One region of the Paenibacillus sepulcri genome, then DNA from elsewhere that is predicted to be linked to it. Evidence: riboswitches for the same ligand, from Rfam matches in the RefSeq annotation. Region 1 holds a riboswitch; the other holds the start of a gene.

Region 1 (4,762 bases):
AGTCGGGAACGCTCCTGTTTCCATTACAATCAGTATAGGCATGCTTGCCGTTGAGCCGCAGCCGGATACTGAATTGAAGGATAGCAAGTCTTATCTGCGCGAGCTGTTCGTCAAGGTGGACAAGGCGCTTTACGAAGCGAAGGAGAACGGCCGCAACCGGATTGTTCAGTATTAGACAAGGCAGGCAGCCGTATGTGCTGTGAAGGGCGTTTTTGCTGCAGGGCGGTCGTGCTGACACACTGTGCGAATGGTCTGCCGGCATGTCGGGCGAGGTGGTGCCAATCTAGACAAACGCAGCGGCATATGCCGCTTTTACCCTTCCGGCAGCAGGCATGCTTTCTGGGCTCAAAGCATGGCCGCCTGATGAGCCGTGGACGAATTTATAATGATTTGTCCTGATTCAGATGATAAACTGATTGAAGCTGTCATTCGCCAGCTCATGAACAACTGCACAAGCTTACCCTATCGACAGGATTGAGGCTCTTTCGTCTCTGTCGGAAGCGCCAACTTTCCCGACCACGGGAGCGACTTGAATATGCTTGTGCAAATCGCAGACAACAGGATATACGCCGATAAGCAATTACACAAACTGCGTGCTGCCGAACTGGCAGCGATGCAAGCTTGATCAAATATGCAACCGGACTAAAGGCGGGAATGCTCAGATGAGAAAAGTACATATACTTTCGGCGAAGCCTGGAGATAAATTGGCTCGCCCGATCCTGCAGGAAAATGGCAACATTCTTCTGGGTGTCGGTGTCGAGCTGAATGAACGGTTTATCAATCGCCTGAAGATGCTGGGAGTCGATATGCTGTTCGTCGAAGATCCGTTTACCGAGGATCTGGAGCCGGAAACAGCGATCCGCGACGATACGCGCAGAAAAGCCCACGATGCTGTATTCAAAACCATGACCACGCTGAAGGACCATCCTATGACCAAGGGCAGAACCATTGCACCGGAGATGGGCCGGACGTTCCGGAATGTGTTTGGCCAGATCATGCAGGATCTGGTTACGCGGGCCGACGTTATGGTCAGCTTGACGAATATTCAAGTGGCGGATGGCTATCTGTTCCAGCATTCTGTGAATGTGGCAATACTGTCAGGAATAATGGGACTGGCTAAAGGCTACAACCGCAACCAGCTTGAGGAATTAGGCATGGGAGCGCTTCTGTTCGATATCGGGATGACAAGATTGCCCAAGGATCTTCTGAACAAGACCTCCCCGCTGACCCCTGAAGAGCGGGTCCTGATGGAGAAGCATACGGAGGATGGCTTCAATATTATCCGCGCCCAGCACGATATTTCCCTGTTGTCCGCGCATTGTGCTTTTCAGCATCACGAGCGGTACAATGGATCGGGTTACCCGCGTGGGCTGAAGGGGGATGCCATTCATGAATATGCGCAGATTGTGGCATTGGCCGATGTTTATGATGCGTTAACCTCGCCGAGGCCGCACCGCAAGCGTCATACGCCGACGGAAGCCATCGAGTTTTTATTCGCGGCCGGGAACACTTTCTTCGATCTTGATTTGATCCAAACCTTTTGCAAGCATATATCCATTTATCCGGTATCGACAACGGTACTGCTCAGCTCGGGTCAGATTGCGGTTGTGGCTCTGAATAATCCGCTTGCGGTCAACCGCCCGATCGTACGGATACTTCGCGAGTCGGACGGTACACCTCCTGCCCAGCCCTATCAGATTGACCTTAAGGATTCGCACAGTATCATGATCGTGGAAGAAATGTAAGAATAGCCTGTACCTAACTTCATATATATCCGATAATGGCAAACTTGCCGAAAGGCAAGGACGCAAAGCTAAAGGGTCTAAGGTTCTTGAAAAGGAGCGACTGACAGCCTGGCTGCCGAAATGAACACCCTTCAGCAGGGTGCAAGTCAAGCGGCTCCGAGGCAGAGGAACGGCTTTTTTCATTTCCTTGAACAGGCAATCCCTTATCAAACTCTCAAGACTCGGCCAGGCGATTGCACACTAAGGAGATGGTACTTATGAGCACGAATGCCCGCAGCAAGGAATTATACACGAAAGCAAAGCAAACTTACTCAGATAAGGTATTAATCCACAGCCGGACCGTAGTCGAGAAAGAAGGATATGTCTCAACGGGGATCCTGAGCCATATTGAAGGCGAGATGATGGAGATTGAAATGACGGAATACAAGTCATTTGATCTCGGTAATCCGGTGGAGATGACAATCTACTCTCCGGTGGGGATACAACGTCTGCAGTCGACGGTCATCGGCAAGGCGGAAGGATCTATCGCAGTTATATTTCCTGTCCGGGCCTTGAGCGGACTGGAAGAGAAACGGGAGTCGCCCCGTGTTCAGATTGACCATAAGGGCACCATGAAGAAAACAATTATTGAAACAAGAGAATTGTCAACAGGGCCGGAAAACTTCGAATTTATTGAAGATATGGAACTGGCCATACGAAATATAAGCTTATCCGGGCTGGGATTCATTGTTGCCGAGGGGCCGAGGCTAAAGACGAATGAGCGTCTGGAAGCCGTGTTGTCTCTAGGTTTTGAGCTGCCATGCTGGCTGGAGATCATACGCTATGACAGCGATGGAGCCCAATCCTTCTATGGTGCTCGCTTTTGCGATCTGGACGGGCTGCAGCAGCGAGCGCTGCGGGCCTTTATCCTGAGGGAGCAGGTCGCAGCCTATTATCGCAGGAAACAAGAAAAGGCCAGTGACAATCGGACTCATTAACTATAAACAACAGGTGCGCCGCGGCAATCGTGGAGCGCCTGTTTTTTTGTTCAAAGATAAGAAAATAAACTCTTCTTGCTGCTTCAGGCAGCAGCTCCATGTCACCTGATTTTCAAATCATCCTCAAACATGTTACAATATTTAGAAAATTTAGATATATCGGACAATTATAAAGAGAAATAGAAGAGGGGATTCAAATGCCAGTCGTTGTTGGTGCTGCCGGGCTGATGTTTACCGGGCTGCTGATTTGGTCCGCATACCGGAATGGAATGTTTTTTGACGCATCCTTTTACAGGTGGGAATGGATGCTTATGGCTTCAACCGTTTTATCCTTGTGTATTACGACTCGAATGCAGAGACGAATGACAAGGGGCAGCAGCAGCGGGATCTGTGAATATTTCATGGTGAAAAAAAATAAAGGGCCTGGAGAAGAGCCTGTGCGGGCCTCGGTGCCGCTGGCGGCTTATACGCCGCTGCTTATTGCGCTTTTGTTTGGATTGAGTCTAATCAACAAACCGGCTTCCGTACATGGAACTCTGGAGCAGTTGCTCAGATGGTCGGCTTATGGGGCATTCCTCATATCCGGGTATCTGTGGCTGAGAATCGGCCCTTTCCGGAGCTGGCTGTTCATGGCGCTTCAGGGTTCAGGCTTGTTCCTCATTGGCGGCGCGCTTGCCGGATGGCTCGGCTGGATAGACGTTCCGGAGATGATCCTGAGTACAGGGGATTCCAGTTTATCCGCAGTCGGTGCCCGGCTGGCCGGCTTCGTTCAGTATCCGAATTTCCTCGGAGCCGTCTCGGGAGCTTATTTGCTGTGGAACTGGCTTCTCATGATACGTGCAGGCAGTTATCGGACTTTCTTGCTTGCCGTCATGATGGCCGCGCCGCTGATGCTCGTGCTGCTGCTTACGGAATCCAGGGCAGCCTGGCTTACAACGGCTGTGGGATGGCTTGCCGGACTGCTGCTCCTGACCCGGGAGCAGCGGGTCAAATGGCTGGTTTACAGCGGCTGGACGCTTGTTGGAGCGGGGGCAGCCTATCGTATTGTTTTTGCCGCAGGTCTGCAAGGCAGTCATGAAGGCGTTGGCCACATGGGGGAGACGCTTGGGCTGCTTGCCATCCTGATGGCATCTGCAGCGGGCTTCACCGCACTTCGTACGGTATTTGCCGGCCTGTCCAGAAGACAGCTTGAGATTGCCGCGTGGGCCGGGTTGGGGGCAGCCTGTCTGATTATGGCGCTTCTCCTGCCGGCAGTGATTCAAGGCCGGATCAGCAGCGGTCATTTTCAAACCGCAGGCGCGCGTACGATGTTCTACAAGGATGCATGGAGCCTATTTCTGGAGGCGCCTCTCCTTGGTCAGGGCGGGGATACCTGGCGGATGCTGTTTACCCAAATCCAAACCTACCCGTATATTGGCAACGAAGTGCACAGCGGTTATTTGGATCTGCTGCTTGATCTTGGAATTGTCGGATTACTCGTATTTGCTTTCATGATGTACGGGCTGCTGCGGATAGTTTGGAGGCATGATCGGGCAGGAATCCTCCCTGTCGGCCTACTGATGGTTCATGCCGCCGTCGATTTTGACATGTCCTTCGGTTACTATTGGCTGCTTCTGTTTAGCTGGCTCGTCTACTACAGTCCGTACCCGGGGGCCGCGCAGAGGGGGCAATCGTTATTTGCTTCTCCACGCTCCGGACAGCTTCCGCCAAGATCGGTCTCCCTCGGCAAAAGGGCAGCAGCGAAGCGGCAGGCTGGATTCCAATTCACAGCAGCCCTGCTGACCGCTGCCGTCTTTGCTTTTGCTTCCGCGTATAGCTGGCAGTTTGACAAGGCTGTGGCGTATCGCGAGGCGGCTGCTTCGGCCGCAGGGAATGAGCAGACTGCGCTGCTGGAACGGGCTTTGGCAGCCAATCCCTATTGGAGCCGGATTCGTGTAGAGCTCTCGCAGCTCGTACCGCCGCTTACCGGCGCAAGACAGCTGGAGGCCGGCCTGCGCTATGAACCGCAGTCCGTACCGCTGCTCAGCGCCCTTGGTCTTT
Region 2 (4,762 bases), 4.6 Mb from region 1:
CGTGAGTACGGAGTAAGCGTGGAAACCGTCGAAGAGGGCTTTATTTGCTTGCAGCATCCCAATGTGAAGGCGCTGCAGGTGATATACAACCTGTTTCGGCAGAAGCCGGAGCTTGAGCTGATTCCCAAGGCTTTCGGGCAGGGAGTGGGCATTCTGGTGCGTCTGCCGCTTGCCAGCGGGCTGCTGACGGGCAAGTTCACGGAGAAATCAACATTTGCTCCTGACGATCACCGGAACTTCAACCGTAATGGCGAAAGTTTTAATGTAGGTGAGACCTTCGCCGGAATTGCCTTCGAGATGGGCGTATCACTGAGCAAGGAGCTGTCATGGATTGCCGAGGGCAGAACGAATATGGCCAGCGCCGCGCTGCGCTACCTTCTGGATAATCCCCATATTACCTGTATCATACCGGGATTCCGAAACGTCTCGCAGGTGGAAGATAATTTGCGGGCGGCCAACGTTCCGGGTTATACGCGAAGCGAGCTCGACAAAATCCATCAATTCTACGAGCAAGAGGTTCACAACTATATCAGAGGACCTTATTGAATAAGAGAATAGTTAAGCATGGGCAGGCCCGGACGAGCGAATTCCTTCGCTTGTCCGGGCCTCTTTATGTTGTTCCATGCTGCAAATCATTTCCTTCGGGAATGCTACCCGTTCACAATTTCCCCGCCATTGATGTGAAGGACTTGACCACTCATGTAAGAAGAATCCTCGCTTGCGAGATACACATAAGCGGGAGCCAGTTCCTCCGGCTGTCCGGCACGCTTGAGCGGGACATCGGCGCCGAATTTGGCCACCTTCTGCTCATCAAAGGTTGAAGGAATAAGAGGTGTCCAGATAGGGCCGGGCGCTATGGCGTTGACGCGAATGCCCTGATCGGCAAGATTGAGCGACAAGGAGCGGGTAAAGGAAACGATGGCTCCTTTGGTCGCCGAATAATCGAGCAATGTCGGGCTTCCCCGGTAGGCGGTTACGGATGTCGTGTTAACGATTGCTGCACCGCTTGCCAAATGAGGCATAGCCGCCTGCGTTAAATAAAACATTCCGAAAATATTGGTTTTGAAGGTCCGTTCAAGCTGTTGGGGAATAATGAGCTCAATCTTATCCTGGGGATGCTGCTCCGCCGCGTTATTCACGACGATATCGAGTTTTCCCAAGCTTTTAACGGTTTCCTCCACGGCCTCGCGGCAGAAGTTCGGATCGCCGATATCTCCCTCCAGCAGAATGCAGCGGCGGCCGGCCGCTTCCACGAACTGCTTGGTTACCTCCGCATCGCTTTGTTCATTCAAATATAGAACGGCTATTTCGGCGCCTTCCTTGGCATAGGCAACCGCAACGGCACGGCCGATCCCGCTGTCTGCTCCGGATATAATGGCTACCTTGCCTTGCAGCTTGCCCGCTGCCTTCAATCCGGAAGATTCAAATTGCGGACTTGGCGTCATTTTGGATTCCAGTCCTGGCTGCCGGCTTTGATGCTGCGGCGGTAATGTGGTTGGCCTTGCTGGTGTTTCGCCTGGAGATGTCATAGGCTGCTTCGTCATTTGAGAAACAACTCCTTTCGATAAGCTATCATTCCACGAATACGATGTTCTTACGCGTTCCATTGAACTATTACCCCGGGCATGCAGAAATGAAAAAAATATAGCTCCCCTGGATAAGAGAAGAAAAACTGAAAAGTTAAGTCTTAAGAACTGGTTTAAATGTCGAAACCGCGATAAATGTAATAAATTTGTAACTTATTTTATAATTTTATTGTTAAAAGGCCCAAAAATCCTTGAAGATAATGGAACAAAATAGTAATATACGACTAAGCTTTCCGGTCTATTATTTCCACGGCGAAGACAAATTGAATACTAGGCAAAGCTATTGAAAAGTAGTGACGCAAAACTACAGGGGCATCATCCAACAGTGGAAATGCCAGCCAGTTGCATCCATTTAACAGCTGTTTAGGCTTGCCATGCCCATTATGCTGTTTTTTGCTATGCGGATCATTTATGGGTTTTTCGCATCACAAAATAAATTGGTTACAGAAAAGAGGCTATTACATGAAGATGTCACCAGTTCAAGATGTACGTCAATGGTTTCCGAGCGATGATGGGAATGAGCAGGACCGGATGCAATTGATGAAGCTTATGGAGCAGCTGATGACGGGCTTCGATCTTTTGAAGGACCCAGAGAGGGTAAACCTGAAGGGCAGCAAGGACCGGTCAGGCGATTTTTATGGACAGCTGAATGAGAGCAGTGTCATCCCCCCGCAGGGGAAAGCGATGGAAGATGTAACCCGGGGCCTGATCGAACTGATGCATGCGCATCCCTACCATACCAAATATTTTATGACCAATATTCTGCCTATGGCATCGATTCCAGGCATTATGGGAATGCTCGCCGCGATGCTTGTCAATGGCAATAATTTGTGGGATGTATATGGCCCGGCTGGCGCTGAGGCTGAAGTGCGGGTCGTCAGCATGATGTCCAAGCTGGTCGGTTATGACCATACGAGAAGCGGCGGCTACACAACCTGGGGCGGACAAGGGGCAATCTTCACCGGTCTGCGGCTGGCAATAGTCAAATTCGCTCCGGATGCTTCGCGCACGGGAGTGCCGAATAACCTGTATGCCTTCTGTTCGGATTCGGCTCATTACAGTCTGTACAAATCCATGGAAGCAACAGGACTTGGAAGCGACCGTCTGGTCAAAATCCGGACAAGAAGCGACAGCTCCATGGACACAGCGGATTTGAAATGGAAACTGGAGCAGGTTATTCGTTCAGGCGGAGTTCCGATCTATATCGTCGCCACTACGGGGACGACCGATGCTATGGGAATTGACGATATTTCCGAAATTATGAATATTGCCGTACAAGCTGCCGCGGCTAATGGATTAAACAGGCCGCATATTCATGCGGACTCGGCGCTGGGAGGATTTTTCGCTTTTTTCAATGATTATGATTTTGCCCTTAATCCGCTTGCATTGGATATGGAAACGCTGGGAGCTCTCCATGCGATCGCTGGTAAAATGAAGCATATCCATCTTGCCGATACCATGTGCTTTGATTTTCAAAAGCTGGGACAAACGCCGTATCTGACGAGCCTGCTCCTGGTTAAAGAAGCTGAATCTCTGCGGCTGCTTGATTTGAATCCCGATGAAACGCCTTATGTGGGATACCGCGGATACGGCCAGTATCATACCGGTTACACGCTGGAATGCTCCAGAATGGCCAGCTCGATCAGTATCTACAGCGCTCTGCTGGCTTTTGGCATTGAAGGGTATCAACAGCTGCTGGCGCAGTTTGTATCGGTCAATTTGGCTTTCCGCAGGCAGCTCATGAAGGAAGTTCCCGAGATGGTGATCGCAAATCCCGACAATCCCGGTATTACGACACTGCTGAGGATTTATGAGAACCGGATTTCCCGATTTCAAGAGGAATTGGCCGGGGAGTGCCCGCTTGATGAGCTCCTCCGGAACAACCGGCTTAATGAACGATTATTCGAACTGCTCGGGGAGCGGCGCGATGAAATGTTTTTTGGGGACACCAAGAAGCATCTGCTGGTTTTATCCCAGGAAGGTGTGGAAGTCCCCTTATACGCCAGCAAGCTGTTTGTGATCTCGCCTTATACACAGCTTGAGCATGTCCCGGCAATTGTCGGCTACTTAAAGGAGAGAGTAGACGAAATTTATGAGCAGTACCATTCTCCGTATCAATCAGGGAGGTCCGTCGAAGTTGTTTAATTCCTTATTGCGTCCCGTGCGGGAACGACTGTCGCTCAAAGTCATCATCAGCATCCTGCTACTGCAATTATTTACATGCGCCGCATTTGCAGGCACAACTTATTACGTCAATACGAATCTGGTCGATAAGCTGCTGCAGCAGTTCGATCTGAGGCTGAATACGGATATCGGAGTTGTCTCGGATCTGGTAGCCGGCATTCCCGGTTACGAGGCCGAAGTAAAGGATGCAAGCGATCCGCTTTATGCCGCCCTGAAACAAAATCTGGAACAGGTTAAAGTTAAGAATGGTCTGGAGAATGTGTATGTGCTCTCCAAAAGCGGCGGAAAGGACCATATCGTCGTGTTAGCCGATGTGCCGGACGATTACGGGACCGACTATCCTTTTACGGCTGATATGAACAAGGCTCTGACTGACAACAAGACAATTGTCAGCGAAATCTACAAGGATGAATTCGGTATTCATAAATCCATCTTCGTTCCCTACACGGATGGAAACACGAGCACCCTACTCGGTATCGATCTGGATGCTTCTGTTATACCCAAAATGTCATCGACCATATTTTGGTCCACCGTCATCATAACCATCATCGTTTTATTGATCGGCTCCATCGTATCGCTGGCGATCAGCCGGATCTTCACCAAGCCGATACGCAGGCTGATGTCGGCCACGGAGAAGGTGGCGGCCGGAGACTTGAGCGAGCAGATTATACTGAAGCGTGAGGATGAGATGGGCAAGCTGTCCCAGTCGTTCGGACAGATGAGCCAGAACCTGCAGGAGTTGATCCGCCAGATTCTATCATCATCGGACGAGATCTCGGGAACGACACGCAATTTGCATCAGGCATCGGGAGAGACAAGCCAGAGCGCGCTGCAGGTAGCGGTATCCATGAACAAAATGAGCGAGGGCATCAATGGGATCGTCGAAGGGCTCACGAACAGTTCGGAAGCTGTATCTGAAATTGACGGGGAGCTCTCGGAGGTTACTCAGGATGTGGAGGAGATGCAGTCAATTGCGGTTCTGGTCAGAGAGC

The links. A riboswitch is a leader RNA that binds a small molecule or an ion and turns the genes downstream of it on or off. The one in region 1 is predicted to bind cyclic di-GMP.
Region 2: it holds a riboswitch for cyclic di-GMP, as region 1 does, so the genes downstream of both, ACFOLF_RS30015 (pyridoxal phosphate-dependent decarboxylase family protein) here and ACFOLF_RS10420 (PilZ domain-containing protein) in region 1, are expected to answer to the same signal.

Annotation. Positions count from the first base shown of each region.
Region 1 is NZ_JBHRUP010000001.1:2,354,209-2,358,970, reverse strand. It holds gene ACFOLF_RS10430 (histidine kinase N-terminal 7TM domain-containing diguanylate cyclase) at 1-175, shown strand, start outside; gene ACFOLF_RS10425 (HD-GYP domain-containing protein) at 663-1,745, shown strand; cyclic di-GMP riboswitch class I at 1,773-1,865, shown strand; gene ACFOLF_RS10420 (PilZ domain-containing protein) at 2,003-2,722, shown strand; gene ACFOLF_RS10415 (O-antigen ligase family protein) at 2,920-4,762, shown strand, end outside.
Region 2 is NZ_JBHRUP010000001.1:6,912,070-6,916,831, forward strand. It holds gene ACFOLF_RS30005 (aldo/keto reductase) at 1-546, shown strand, start outside; gene ACFOLF_RS30010 (SDR family oxidoreductase) at 651-1,544, opposite strand; cyclic di-GMP riboswitch class I at 1,850-1,936, shown strand; gene ACFOLF_RS30015 (pyridoxal phosphate-dependent decarboxylase family protein) at 2,049-3,731, shown strand; gene ACFOLF_RS30020 (methyl-accepting chemotaxis protein) at 3,724-4,762, shown strand, end outside.